2 regions of the Colwellia sp. BRX8-9 genome follow, and region 2 is predicted to be linked to the other one. Evidence: predicted binding sites of a transcription regulator. Region 2 holds the regulator's gene; the other holds the start of a gene.
The links. The regulator FNR, encoded in region 2, switches genes on or off when oxygen is low (the NO sensors DNR and NnrR bind a similar motif). The targets are predictions, from matches to a motif close to TTGATCTAGATCAA.
Positions count from the first base shown of each region.

Region 1: the regulator FNR is predicted to act here: its motif matches at 2,293-2,306, upstream of hemN (oxygen-independent coproporphyrinogen III oxidase).

Region 1 is NZ_JACGVN010000009.1:20,487-26,855, reverse strand. It holds gene H4J70_RS09340 (DUF1285 domain-containing protein) at 203-760, shown strand; gene hemN (oxygen-independent coproporphyrinogen III oxidase) at 810-2,180, opposite strand; gene H4J70_RS09330 (DUF2489 domain-containing protein) at 2,349-2,840, opposite strand; gene yihI (Der GTPase-activating protein YihI) at 2,850-3,437, opposite strand; gene H4J70_RS09320 (VOC family protein) at 4,211-4,735, opposite strand; gene H4J70_RS09315 (M61 family metallopeptidase) at 4,862-6,369, opposite strand, start outside.
Region 2 is NZ_JACGVN010000015.1:38,697-45,065, reverse strand. It holds gene H4J70_RS13410 (hypothetical protein) at 1-290, shown strand, start outside; gene H4J70_RS13405 (glucosaminidase domain-containing protein) at 330-1,196, shown strand; gene ttcA (tRNA 2-thiocytidine(32) synthetase TtcA) at 1,306-2,268, opposite strand; gene uspE (universal stress protein UspE) at 2,379-3,305, opposite strand; gene fnr (fumarate/nitrate reduction transcriptional regulator Fnr) at 3,455-4,174, opposite strand; gene H4J70_RS13385 (sulfite exporter TauE/SafE family protein) at 4,213-4,890, opposite strand; gene ccoS (cbb3-type cytochrome oxidase assembly protein CcoS) at 4,896-5,108, opposite strand; gene H4J70_RS13375 (heavy metal translocating P-type ATPase) at 5,138-6,369, opposite strand, start outside.

The DNA of each region.
Region 1 (6,369 bases), on a different contig from region 2:
GCGCGGAGAGTATATTGTATTTTTAAGCAGATTGACAAGAAAAATTTTTGCTTTTAAGCGTTTTATAGGCAACATTCTGCTTAACTGTACTTTTTGCTGATTATTAACTTAATTTTAGATGCTGTTTTACTAATGTCTCCTCATACTGTATTTTTACCTTAGGTATTAAAATTACTATCCAGCGGATAATTTGGCGGTATAAATGTCACTAGACAAAATTTCTGAACAATTAAATAAACTAACACCAGGTAACACTAAAAAATTACCGCCGATAGAATCATGGAACCCACCGTATTGTGGCGAAATTGATCTACAGGTCAAAGGTAATGGTGACTGGTTTTATGGCGGCACAATATTTAAACGGTTATCGTTAGTTAAACTTTTTGCTTCGGTTTTATTAAGAGAAGTCGCTGGTGATCGCGACGAGTACTTTTTAGTGACACCCGCTGAAAAAGTTAAGATTATCGTTGAAGACGCCCCTTTTGTATTAACGCAATGGGCTTGGCAAGATGATAACAAATCAATAATGACGGTTAGTACCAATGTAGATGACGAGTTCGTGCTTGATGAAACTCATCCGTTAACGATGAATGCTAACGGCGAATTATATGTATTAGTGCGTCGTAATTTATTGGCAAAAGTTCACCGTAATGTTTATTACCAATGGGCCGATTTAGCACAAGAAGAGGTTACAGAAAAAGGCGTTGAATTAATTTTTTCAAGTGCTGACCACAAGTTTAGTTTAGGAAAAATTGATTAAATTTCTCACCTTTATAGTTATTTATTATTTATAAAGGTGAGAGTTCCGCTTAAATTACCCGCGAGAAGCGCTGTTGGTTAACGTGCTGTTTCATGTAAGCATCAAAACTCATACAAATATTACGAATCAACAAGCGTGCCTTCTGATCTACTTTAATAAAATCAGCAGTATTTTCAACCAAACCATCACTGATAAATGTTTTCAGTAGTGGTAAATCTTCAGCAAAATATTCTTCAAAATCAATGTCGTACTTTTTACTAATCTGTTTTTTATCAATATATAAATTACACATTAATTCACGAATAACTTCGCCACGGATCACGTCATCTGTTGATAAACTAACCCCTTTCACTTGTGCATTTTTTCTAGTATCTATCGCTTTATAATAGGCTTGCAATTCTTTAATATTTTGACTGAAAGAAGTACCGATATTACTAATAGAAGAAACACCTAATCCTAACAAGTCACAACCACCCTTTGTAGTATATCCTTGGAAATTACGGTGCAGGGAACCCTCTTTTTGTGCAATAGAAAGTTCGTCATTAGGTTTAGCAAAGTGATCCATACCAATGAAATCGTAGCCAAATCCACAAAGCTTTTCGATGGCAAGTTTCATTAAGGCAAATTTTTCTTGCACGCTGGGTAACCATTCGTCACGTAATTTACGTTGGGCAGCAAATCGGTTTGGAATATGTGCATAGCTAAACAATGAAATACGGTCGACATCCATCTCATGAGCTTTGTTAAGCGTTTTTGTAAAGGTTTCTATAGTTTGGTGAGGCAAACCATAGATCAAGTCGATATTAATTGATTTGAAGCCCACTGCCTTTGCATGGGCAATAAAGTCGCTAATAAATTCGGTTGATTGCACACGATTAATTGTTTCTTGTACTTTTTTATCAATGTCTTGTACGCCAATACTTAGACGATTAAAACCTAAATCAAAGAGGTGTTCGGCAAGGTTCATTTCAATTTCACGCGGATCAATTTCTATACTCATTTCTACATGTTCAGCAAAAGTGAATTTTTCTTTTAATAAAGAGACTAATTTTGTGATTTGGATATGGGTTAAAAAGCTGGGTGTGCCGCCACCCCAATGGAGTTGTTTAACGGTGTAGTCAGTAAAAAATTCAGCTCGTGAACTAATTTCTTCCGCTAAAAACTCTAAGTAGGTATCGGCCTTGTCACGGTGGCGGGTAATTACTTTATTACAGCCACAGTAGTAGCAAAGGCTATGGCAAAAGGGAATATGTACATACAAGGACAATTCACGGTTGGGTGAATCTTTCACTGCTTGGATGAAATCTTGTTCAGAAAATTCATCATGAAATTCTAATGCCGTTGGATAAGAGGTATATCTAGGTCCACTGGTATTATATTTAGACAGTAATTTAGGGTCAAAAAATTGATTTGCTTGCATGGTTGGTTACCGAGTTAGCCATTACTTATATACGCGTTATCAATCAAAATATAGATTGAATGGTAACGGGTATATGCTAAGCAACAGTTTAACAATGCAAACATTAACAATATTGATCGAGCGCAACAAAGCGTTATTAACTTAGTAAAAAGTTAACTTGGTAAAAAATTAACTTGCTAGCGCACTCATACGTTCTTGGGCATATTGATGCAAAGAGATAACGTCAATATTTATCTGTGCGGATAAATCGCTCTCTGCTTTCATACGTTCAAAATCAAGTTTCATACGCTCATTTTTGGCAAGTTTCTTTCTTGCATCAAGAATAGGCATATGTTTAATTTTATCATAAAGTTCAAAGACTGCAGGAAACTCTGCTGACAAACCACTGCTCAACTTTAAAGAATCGAGCAATACACTCAATCGCCAACAACCCTCAGCGATATCACATTGCTCTTCTTTCATTGCGTGGGCAATAATCACGACACTACTAAGGATCTTACTATCGTGCTTTGCTAAGGCAATTTTTTTATCTTGCTCTGCCTGTTTTATTTTAGCTGTTTGCGCTTTTAGCTGGCTTAATAATTTCACCGCATAAAAAGCAAGCGCAGCAATAATAATTACTCCGCCAACTACTATATAAATCCAAGGAGTTGAAAACATGATAAAGCCTTATTCGAATTTTGACAGGTCACTGTTGTCAAATTTATCCCAAAGATCATCACCAGATTTTGCTTTGCTTGTCGTTTCAGGTGATTCGTCGTCGTCATCTTCATCTTCTATGCCGAGTATCTCACGTAGCTGTTGATGACGTTCCATTTTTTCATTGAAATAATCAACATCTTCGTTACTTAGCGAAATATCTTCATCTTGCTGGGCAAGGATACTTTGCAAGCGGCTATCTTCTTCAATAGCGAAGAGTTCTTGTTGCAATGAGGTATCAGCTTCAACAACACGAATAGCAGCAATTGGAGAGTTATCTGCTTTTACTTTGTTTTTGGCTTTAAAAGGTTGCACCGCCGCTGTTACCGGTCCGCCAAGATCTATTGGTTTTTTACTACCAATGCGCGGATCTTTCTTTTCTGTAGGTAAGTGAGATTCTTTACCTGCATCAAAAGCTTCTTTTTGTCGGTTGCCGGCTTGCTTTCCTGTTTTCTTCTTTGGTTTTCTATCAACAGGAACTAGGGCTTTTTTCTTATCATCTTTTACTGCGCCGATAGGACCATTGCCTTGTTTTCTAGATTTTTTGGTACGAGACATAAAATAATTTCGTTTTTAAATTCAATGGTTCTATTTTACGTTATATTGTAGGAAACAGCGATAGTGTTTTTCATGATTAATTTTCAGACATAAAAAAACGATGAACAAGTCATCGTTTTCATCAAACTTTAAGTGGTTATCCTAACCTATTAGCAATTCCGTTTATAAGCTTTAACGTATTATTATTTTTTATGTTGCGTTAAATACTCGGTTCATTTTTTATCGGTCATCCTGACACTTTATTGGGTTGTCCTTATCGGTCTATTGACCTAAATATTAACAATCATCCTGATATTAACTTAATCATCCGTATTCTTTAAAAGTAACCTCTCATAAGAGAAGGTTAAGGCTTTCCGTGCAATTCAATCCATTTTGTTATTTGGCTACAAAGTAGCTGGACAATACTTTACCTTAGTTTATAAATGTCGCAAGTTATAAATATACATTTATTTACAATTCATTGAGTGTGAAAGGTTAACTTATTGTTTTTAAAGTCTATTGATTTATTTAAAAGTTAATGAATGGTAAAAACATGTTTTCTCTATGGTTAATGTCTTACATAAATAATCACAAATAGAGTACATTGTTACGCTCGCTTTATATACGAAACCCTTCGTTTTATGTACTAATGTCCTATTTCGTTCAGTTAATGAGAGAAATTTGTTGTGATTTTTAGGTTATACCATGTGCGCAATAAACTAAGCTAAATAGAAATAATAGCTTAGTTTTATTTATTGGATATTGTTTGACCATTAACGAGGGGCAAAATAGTTTTATTCGTGTAACCAGGCCGCGTGTTTTGGTGCAACTTTAGTAACAGCCCACTCTTCAATCATTAAAGGAGCAACCCTTTTTAATTCTTTCATTTGTTCAACTGTACCGGTATTCGCTGCTAATTCTAAGCGGTGACCACTCGGGTCAAAGAAATAAATTGATTTAAATACACCATGATGAACTGGGCCTAATACATCAACACCTTTACTTTGTAACTCTTCTTTTGCGGCGACAAGTGCATCAACATCTTCAACTTCTAATGCGATGTGCTGTACCCATGTTGGTGTGTTTTCATCTCGGCCCATGGTTGGAGAATTAGGAATTTCAAAAAAGGCTAAAACATTACCCATGCCCGCGTCTAAAAATATGTGCATATAAGGGTCTGGTGCCTTAGTCGACGGTACCTCATTTTCAGCAATGGCTACCGTTAGCTCCATGTTCAAATGTTCTTTGTACCAATCAACAGTAACTTTTGCATCAGTACAACGATAAGCGACGTGGTGAATTCGTTTCATTTTGATCATTTTAAACCCTTAATATTCTAGTTTTGAAAGCAACAAGGTTATTTTTGCACAAAGTAACTTTTGTTACTAGTTTGTGGGTTTTTAATTACACTAGCGTTTTACTTTTTTGTGGCAAAAAATTTACAGTTAATTTTTACAGCGCCATTTTTTGCTAAGCGTGCTGTCTACTTCTGTAATAGCGATGGCCGCCAGTGGTGAATCAATAAAAACAATGTGACCGGTCATTAATTGATCGTCACGAAAATAGTGGCAGGTTAGCTCAGTATTTTCTGGGAAATGATCAGCCAGTTGCTGCAACGATTTTTCAGTCACTTTGATATTATTTACGGCAAGTAAGATATCGTTAACTGCCAAGCCGGCTTCAGCTGCAGGAGAGTTTTCAATAACCTGAGTAATTTTCACGCCTAAAGGTAACGCGCTATATTGTGCACCGATATAAGGAGAATAGGCGTTATTGTCAGTAGTCTCTAAGCTATTAAATTTTTTGAACTTTTGAGCGGTAAAAGCAATACCTACTTGCTTAAGTAACGGGGCTAATTCAATACGTTGAGTATTGTTAAGTAAGGCTTGAAAAGCTACTGTAATATCGTCATTACAGAGAATATTGGCAATGTTTATAAAGTCTTCCTCACAGGTACCAATATTTGTTCTACCAAAATGTATCCATAATTCGCGCATTAATGTGTCTAAGCTGTAGACACCTGCTGACTTTTCTCTAATGGTTAAATCTAGCCAGAGTGCAATTAAAGCGCCCTTAGTATAATAACTAACAATATTATTTACGCCATCTGGTCCTTGTTGATAAAACTTGGTCCAAGTATCAAAGCTGGAGTCGCTGACACTTTGTTTTAGTTCCCCTTTACCCCGGTATACTCGGGTAGCTGTCTTAGATAATTGCAGTAAATAGTCTTCAAAACTGATCAATCCACTGCGAAACAATGAAAAATCATCATAATAAGACGTGATGCCTTCATAGGCCCACAATTGTCTCGTGTGAACTTCGTGCTGTAAGTTGTAAGGAATAAATTCTTTCGGTTTAATGCGGCATACATTCCAAGCGTGAAAGTATTCATGTGAACATAAGCTGAGAAAAGTTTGATAATTTTCAGACGTTTCATCAGGTCTATTAGGGTTGGGTAAATCAAAGCGACTGGCTTGTAAAATTGTCGAGTTTTTATGTTCAAGCCCACCAAAACCGCTGCCTAACAAATGGGTAATAAACCAGTATTCTTTAAAAGGAACCTCACCAAATAAGTTAATATGATGCTGGCAAAGCTTAGCTACATCTCGTTTTAGGCGCTCCCGATCACCAAAATGTTGGCTAGTAAAGACTAAGTGATGGGTAACACCTTCGACAACAAATTCAAAAGCATCAAAGTGACCAATGGCAACAGGACAATCGATAAGTTCTTGATAGTCTCTAGCAATATAATCACCTAATTGATATTTATCAGTGCCTGTAGCGCGTGTTAAGCCCGTGGCAACTCGCCAACTATTTAACTGTGGCGATGATTTAGTCGTTAATTCTTGTGGTAATGCAATCGTCAACTGACAGCGTTCATCTGGCAATTCTTGCACTTGTAAAAAAGTTGAACTGCCATTAAAAAAGCCACGTTCACTGTCTAAGTAAGCGG
Region 2 (6,369 bases):
CGATAAAAGCTATCACCTTGAGTTTACAAGTTACACGTTTTCAGTGGTTTAAGTTACTCGCTATTTATAGCTTACTCTTTTTAACTTTATTTTTATCTTTAATCCCCTTAGCCATTCTTGCTAAAACACAATTTTCAGTGATTGGTGTTATGCTTTTCTTAGTCGCATTAACATTTATAGCGCCGCTATTTTATAATGTTAAAGGCATTTTATATCGAGAGATTTTTGGCATGCAGTTACAAGCGACGGATGTACCCGCTCAGCAAACGAGTGATACATTTTCAGCGTAAAGCTCTGTGCAAAACCTTATTGTTAACAAAAAGGCTACTATGATCATTCAATATTTGATGAGAACTGTGTTAATAAGTGTATTTTTTCTTGCGCTTATTGCGCCCTTCACTTTTTTAGCGCCAACTTTTGAACTTCCCACGCCGGAAGTAACAAACGTTGTTATCGTTCCTGTGGTCAAGGCGAAAGTAAAAGTGGTTGAGCAACCGCTTCATAACGTTAAGATCCCAAACTTTGCTTCTATAAGCGATGTTAAAACGAAAAAACGTCAGTTTTTCCGTTATATTTATCCAGCAATAGCGCAAGAGAATAGCAATATTCTTATGTTAAGGGCAGAAGTCTCCTTGATGATAGAAACACTTTTCCTCGAGGAAAATCTTTTAGCAGATCAACAAGCTTTGCTTGAGCGATTAATTAAGAAATATAAAGTTAATCAAAAACACTCGCCGCTACAGCAACTTAATGAATTATTGTTGCGTATTGATATTGTGCCTGTTGAACTAGTATTAGTGCAGGCAGCCAATGAATCAGCTTGGGGCACTTCTCGTTTTGCTCGAGTTGGTTTAAACTTTTTTGGTATGTGGTGCTATAAAAAGGGTTGTGGCATGGTGCCAAGAGGAAGAGATGACGGTGCTAAACATGAAGTAGCGGCATTTAATAGTTTAGAGCATGCGGTACAGCGTTATTTACACAATATTAATACAAATCATGCTTATGGTGTTTTTCGTTCAATTAGAGGGCAGTTACGCGCTCAAGAACAACCACTATCGCCACAAATCTTAGCAACAGGATTACTGCGTTATTCTATTAGAGGCACTGATTATGTCTTAGAAATAACAGAAATGATCCGCCATAATAAAGTGTATTTTGATAAAATATTGTCGAAGCCAAAACCTAAGGTTATTTAGGCTCGGCTTATTGTATTACGCGTCAGATAATGATGGCGAGCGATAACATTCATTCTTTTAACTGGTGTTGTTATCGCGCTTAGATACTTGGTATTAATTAAGGTAGATTCTACTTTATTTCTATAATATTCAAACTGTTACTTAATGAAAGTTTGGCTTTTGAATTGTCTTCAATATTGACGTTGTTTGTTAATTGAGCGGCAATAATAGGTTCATCATCAAAAGCGATATCGCCACCATTGATAATGCCTGAATCAGCGTTAATCCCTTTAAAATCAAAAAGTTCACTGTCACACAAATGTGATGGAACCACATTGCGAATGGCAGTAAACATAGATTCAATTCGTCCTGGATGATTAACATTCCAGTCCTGTAACATTTTCTTAATGTTTTGACGTTGTAAATTAGGTTGAGAGCCACATAAATTACAAGGAATAATTGGGAACGCTTTTAGTTGTGCATATTGGATGAGTTCTGCTTCTTTACAAAAAGCTAACGGTCTAATGACGACATGCTCACCATTATCAGAGACCAATTTTGCTGGCATTGATTTTAATTTACCGCCATAAAACATATTTAGCATCAGTGTTTCAACCATGTCATCACGATGATGGCCTAGTGCAATTTTAGTTGCGCCTATTTCTGCCGCGACCTTGTATAAAATAGCTCTGCGTAAACGAGAGCATAAACTGCAGGTGGTCTTCCCCTCAGGTATTTTATCTTTAACAATAGAGTAGGTATCTTCTTGCGCAATTTTATATTCAACACCTAAAGCTTCTAAGTATTCGGGAAGGATATGCTCAGGAAAACCAGGTTGTTTTTGATCAAGATTAACGGCAACGATATCAAAATGAATGGGCGCTGATTCTTTTAACAACATTAAAATAGCCAGAAGGGCGTAACTGTCCTTGCCACCCGATAAGCACACCATTATTTTATCGCCATCTTCTATCATATTATATTGCGCGATAGCTTGGCCAACATGTCGTCTTAAGCGCTTCTCAAGTTTACTCAGCTGTATTTTTTGGCTGGGTGTTAAAGATGTTATTGGTGTCGCTGATTGAGCGCTCATAGTGTTTCCTAGAGATATTTGAAATAAAAAGTATGAATTTTACCGCGCGTAGTATAGCAAAAAGCCAAGGAAATCCTCGGCTTTTTAATGGATATTTACATATTTCAATATTAAGCTAATGGCGAGAGGTAACCATCAGGTTTTATCGCTAAGACATCACAGTTAAGGCGGTCAATGACATGCTCTGCAGTATTACCAATAAGTGCCGCTGAAATCCCCGTTCGACCAATAGTACCTAACACAACTAATTCAGCATCAACGTGCTTAGAAATACTTTGAATAACATCTTCAGGTAAACCTTCTTTAACATGGGTATTTTTAAGCGGAATATTAAAGCTATTAGCATGGTCTTTCATCGCACTTTTGTGATGATTAAACATAGTGTCGTTATATTCAGAGGCGTTAAACTCTGGAATTTCAATGGCAATATTTACTGGCGTACCTGGATAAGAATTCACTAAATGAACATTGGCTTTAATCAGTGAAGAAAACACTATTGATTCTTGGGTTAACTTATTATTAAGCGCTTTGTGCTCATCATCATCGCTACCGATATTGAGTGCGGTAAGTAAATTACCATTGCTTGGCCAGCTATGGTCTTTAACCAGTAATACTGGGCAGGGACATTTCCTTAAGATATGCCAATCTGTTGGCGTAAAAATAACCGACTTTAGCTTGTCATGTTGATGGGTGCCTTTGATGACAATATCGAAGTTTTCAGCCAGTACTTTTTTTATGATCTTTTCAAATGGGCGATTATGCCAAATAATACAGGTATCTATGGTTATGTCTTGGTGATCAGTTTCTGAAATCTTTTCGTCTAACCATAGTTTACGATCATTAATAACCGATTGACGCATTGCTTCTCGCTCTTCGCCAGAAAGCATGGTGGTCATTTCATAAGATAAATCATAAATGGTTAAAAATGCAGTGATCTGTCCGCCACTATGTCGTGCTAATTCAATCGCACGTTTCAACGCTTTTTGATTTTCAGTGGTTGGATCAATAACGGCTAATATTTTTTTATACTTATCCATAATATTTACTCCCTAGTTATTAAATAATATTAATAATAGACCATAATTAATAGATATTATTTGCTTTAAATCATAATATTTCAATAAAAAAAATGCTTAACATCTTTAATGTTAAGCATTTATCTATAATTATTTAAAAAAGCGATAAACTACAGTGAAGCACACTCGTTAAGTTTATCCATATTAAGTATTGTGATGAGTTTTCCATCAACTGTGATTAATTCATTTTTTTGAAAACGATTTAATAATCTACTGATGGTTTCAACCGTTAAACCAATATAATTACCAATGTCACTTCGCGTCATCGTTAGGCGAAAATCTGTTAGTGACATACCCCGTGCATGATAGCGACTGGCTAAGGTTGAAATAAAAGTTGCTAAGCGTTGTTCAGCATTTTTGCGGTTAAGTAGCGTTAACATTTCTTGATCTGCGCGGATTTCTGAACTCATCATGCGAAGAATTTGTTTTTTCAACTTAGGCATCGTATTCGATAATGAATCTAAAGTATTGTAAGGTATCTCACAGACCATAGATGTTTCTAAGGCTTTTGCAAAACTAGGATGCTCTGACTCAGCAATAGCATCAAAACCTAATAAATCACCCGCTAAATGAAAACCGGTAATTTGTTCTTCACCTTGTTCATTAACCGTAAATGTTTTGAATGTTCCAGAGCGAATAGCGTATAAAGCTTGCATTTTGTCGCCATCTTGGAAAATTTGTTCGCCTTTATGGATAGGGCGTTTACGGTCAATAATGCTGTCTAGTGTATCGAGCTCTTTATCATTTAAAGAGAAAGGTAAACACAGCTCGCTGATACTACAGTTTTGACAATGAATATGTTGAGATGTAGAACATGGCTTTTTATACATATTAACCTAAATGAGTTATCCCTAATTTATCGATCATATTAAAACAATTGCTGATATGCAAACATTAAACTGTATATTCCGTATGAAATTATCATTAGCGCCATTATTTTCTTGAATTTCGTGTTTGTTACCAACGACTTTATACCAAAAGAGCCAAGTGAAAGACTTAACAAGGCTGGTAAAGTACCTAAACCAAAACTAGTCATAATTAGGGCGCCACTGAGGGCACTTCCACTGGCTAAGGACCAAGTTAATGTCGAGTAGACTAAACCACAAGGTAACCATCCCCAGACTGCTCCTAATGCTAGCGCTTGTTTAGCATTATTAATGGGAATAAACCTTTTACTTAACGGGGATAGATAACGCCAAAGGAACTTACCCATTTTTTCAACTTTTGATAGCCACATTAACCATTGGCCTAAATACAAGCCTAATAAAATTAAAAATACCGCTGCAAATAACCGTAAAAAACCTAATGGAACGCCAATATTCTTTATTGCAATAGAACTACTAAATCCAACGATTGCCCCAATTAAGCTATAAGAAAAAATTCGGCCAACATTATATGCACCGACCAGCTTAAATTTATCGCTGCCTTTTTGTTGCGGTGATATAGCAGATGTTAACATCGTTGTTATACCACCGCACATACCGATACAATGTCCCGAACCTAACAAGCCGATGATGAATGCCGATAAATAATCTATACTCAACATGGCTGTTATTTACTACCCGTATCATTTTTAGCTGTATTTTCGCTATGGGTTTCAGTGGACTTTTTGGTGGTAGTGTTTTCATCTTCATCAAACAAGATACTCATACCTTGTTTCTCTAAATCATCAAATTGTTCAGTTTTTACTGCCCAAAAAAATAAATAAATGGCGATAGAGGTTAGGATTATCGCTATGGGGATCAAAATATAAATAATGCTCATGGTCTTTATGCTCTATTATAAGTTTGCGTTTACTTTTTTAATAAACGTAACGAGTTAGTGATAACCAATATCGAACTTGCAGACATACCTATAACCGCCATATAGGGGGTAATGTAGCCTGAGACGGCAAGGGGCAATACGATAGCATTATAACCGAATGCCCAAAAATAATTTTGCCAAATAATGCGACGAGTTTTATTGGCGACCTGTCTTAATGTTGTTATCGACTTTAAACGATTATTGAGTAAGATAACATCGGCACCGCTTTTAGCTATATCGGTGCCACTCCCCATAGCAATCGAGACATGGGCTGCGCCGAATACTGGCGTATCATTGACACCATCGCCGACCATAGCAACGGTTGAGTTTTTAGGCTGATTTTTTATTATCGCCATCTTATTAGCCGCAGTCAAAGTACTATGTATCTCGTCTAAATGTAGCAATGCCTGAACTTTTTCACAGCCAGCAGGGTTATCACCCGATAGCATGATGGTATAAATATTACATTTCTTTAAGTCATCTAACAGCGTTTGGGCATCATTGCGAATTTCATCGCTTAAATAAAAAGCAGCGACTAATTGGTTGTCTGCTACTAATAGGCAAGAAGCCGTCGCAAATTCTGCCAACATACTTGATTCGCTAAGCAACCAATTAGGTTTGCCGATTTGAAAGTATTGACCGTTCACTTTCCCTTGAATACCAGCACCAGATTTAATTTCAACGGCTTGAGTATGGTAGGAGTAATCACGAAATGCTTTAAACGGTTTGGCTAAAGGGTGCTCAGAATAAGACTCGAGCGCTGCTGCTATAGCTAAAACCTGCTGCTTGCTATAGTTAAGCTTTTCATTATTAAAGCGCTTTATTTCATTAATAGAAAAATCACCAGAAGTTAAGGTACCTGTTTTATCAAAGGCAATAGTGGTTAATTTCGGTAATGTTTCCATAACATGTGCAGATTTTATCATGATACCTTCGCGGTTTAAGCGTGTGGTCGCACAGGTTAACGCTGTGGGGGTTGCCAGTGACAAGGCGCAAGGGCAGGTAGCAACGAGTACCGATAAGGTGATCCAAAAAGCTTCTTCAGGTAAATGCTGTTGCCAATAAAATGCAGTACCTATAGCGGTTAGTAAAATAACCGCAACAAAGTATTGAGCGATTTTATCTGATAATTTTGCTAATTTGGGTTTATGCGCCTGAGATGATTCACTTAATCTGATCAGTTGGCTTAAAAAAGAATGTTCACTGGCTTGTTTAACTTCAA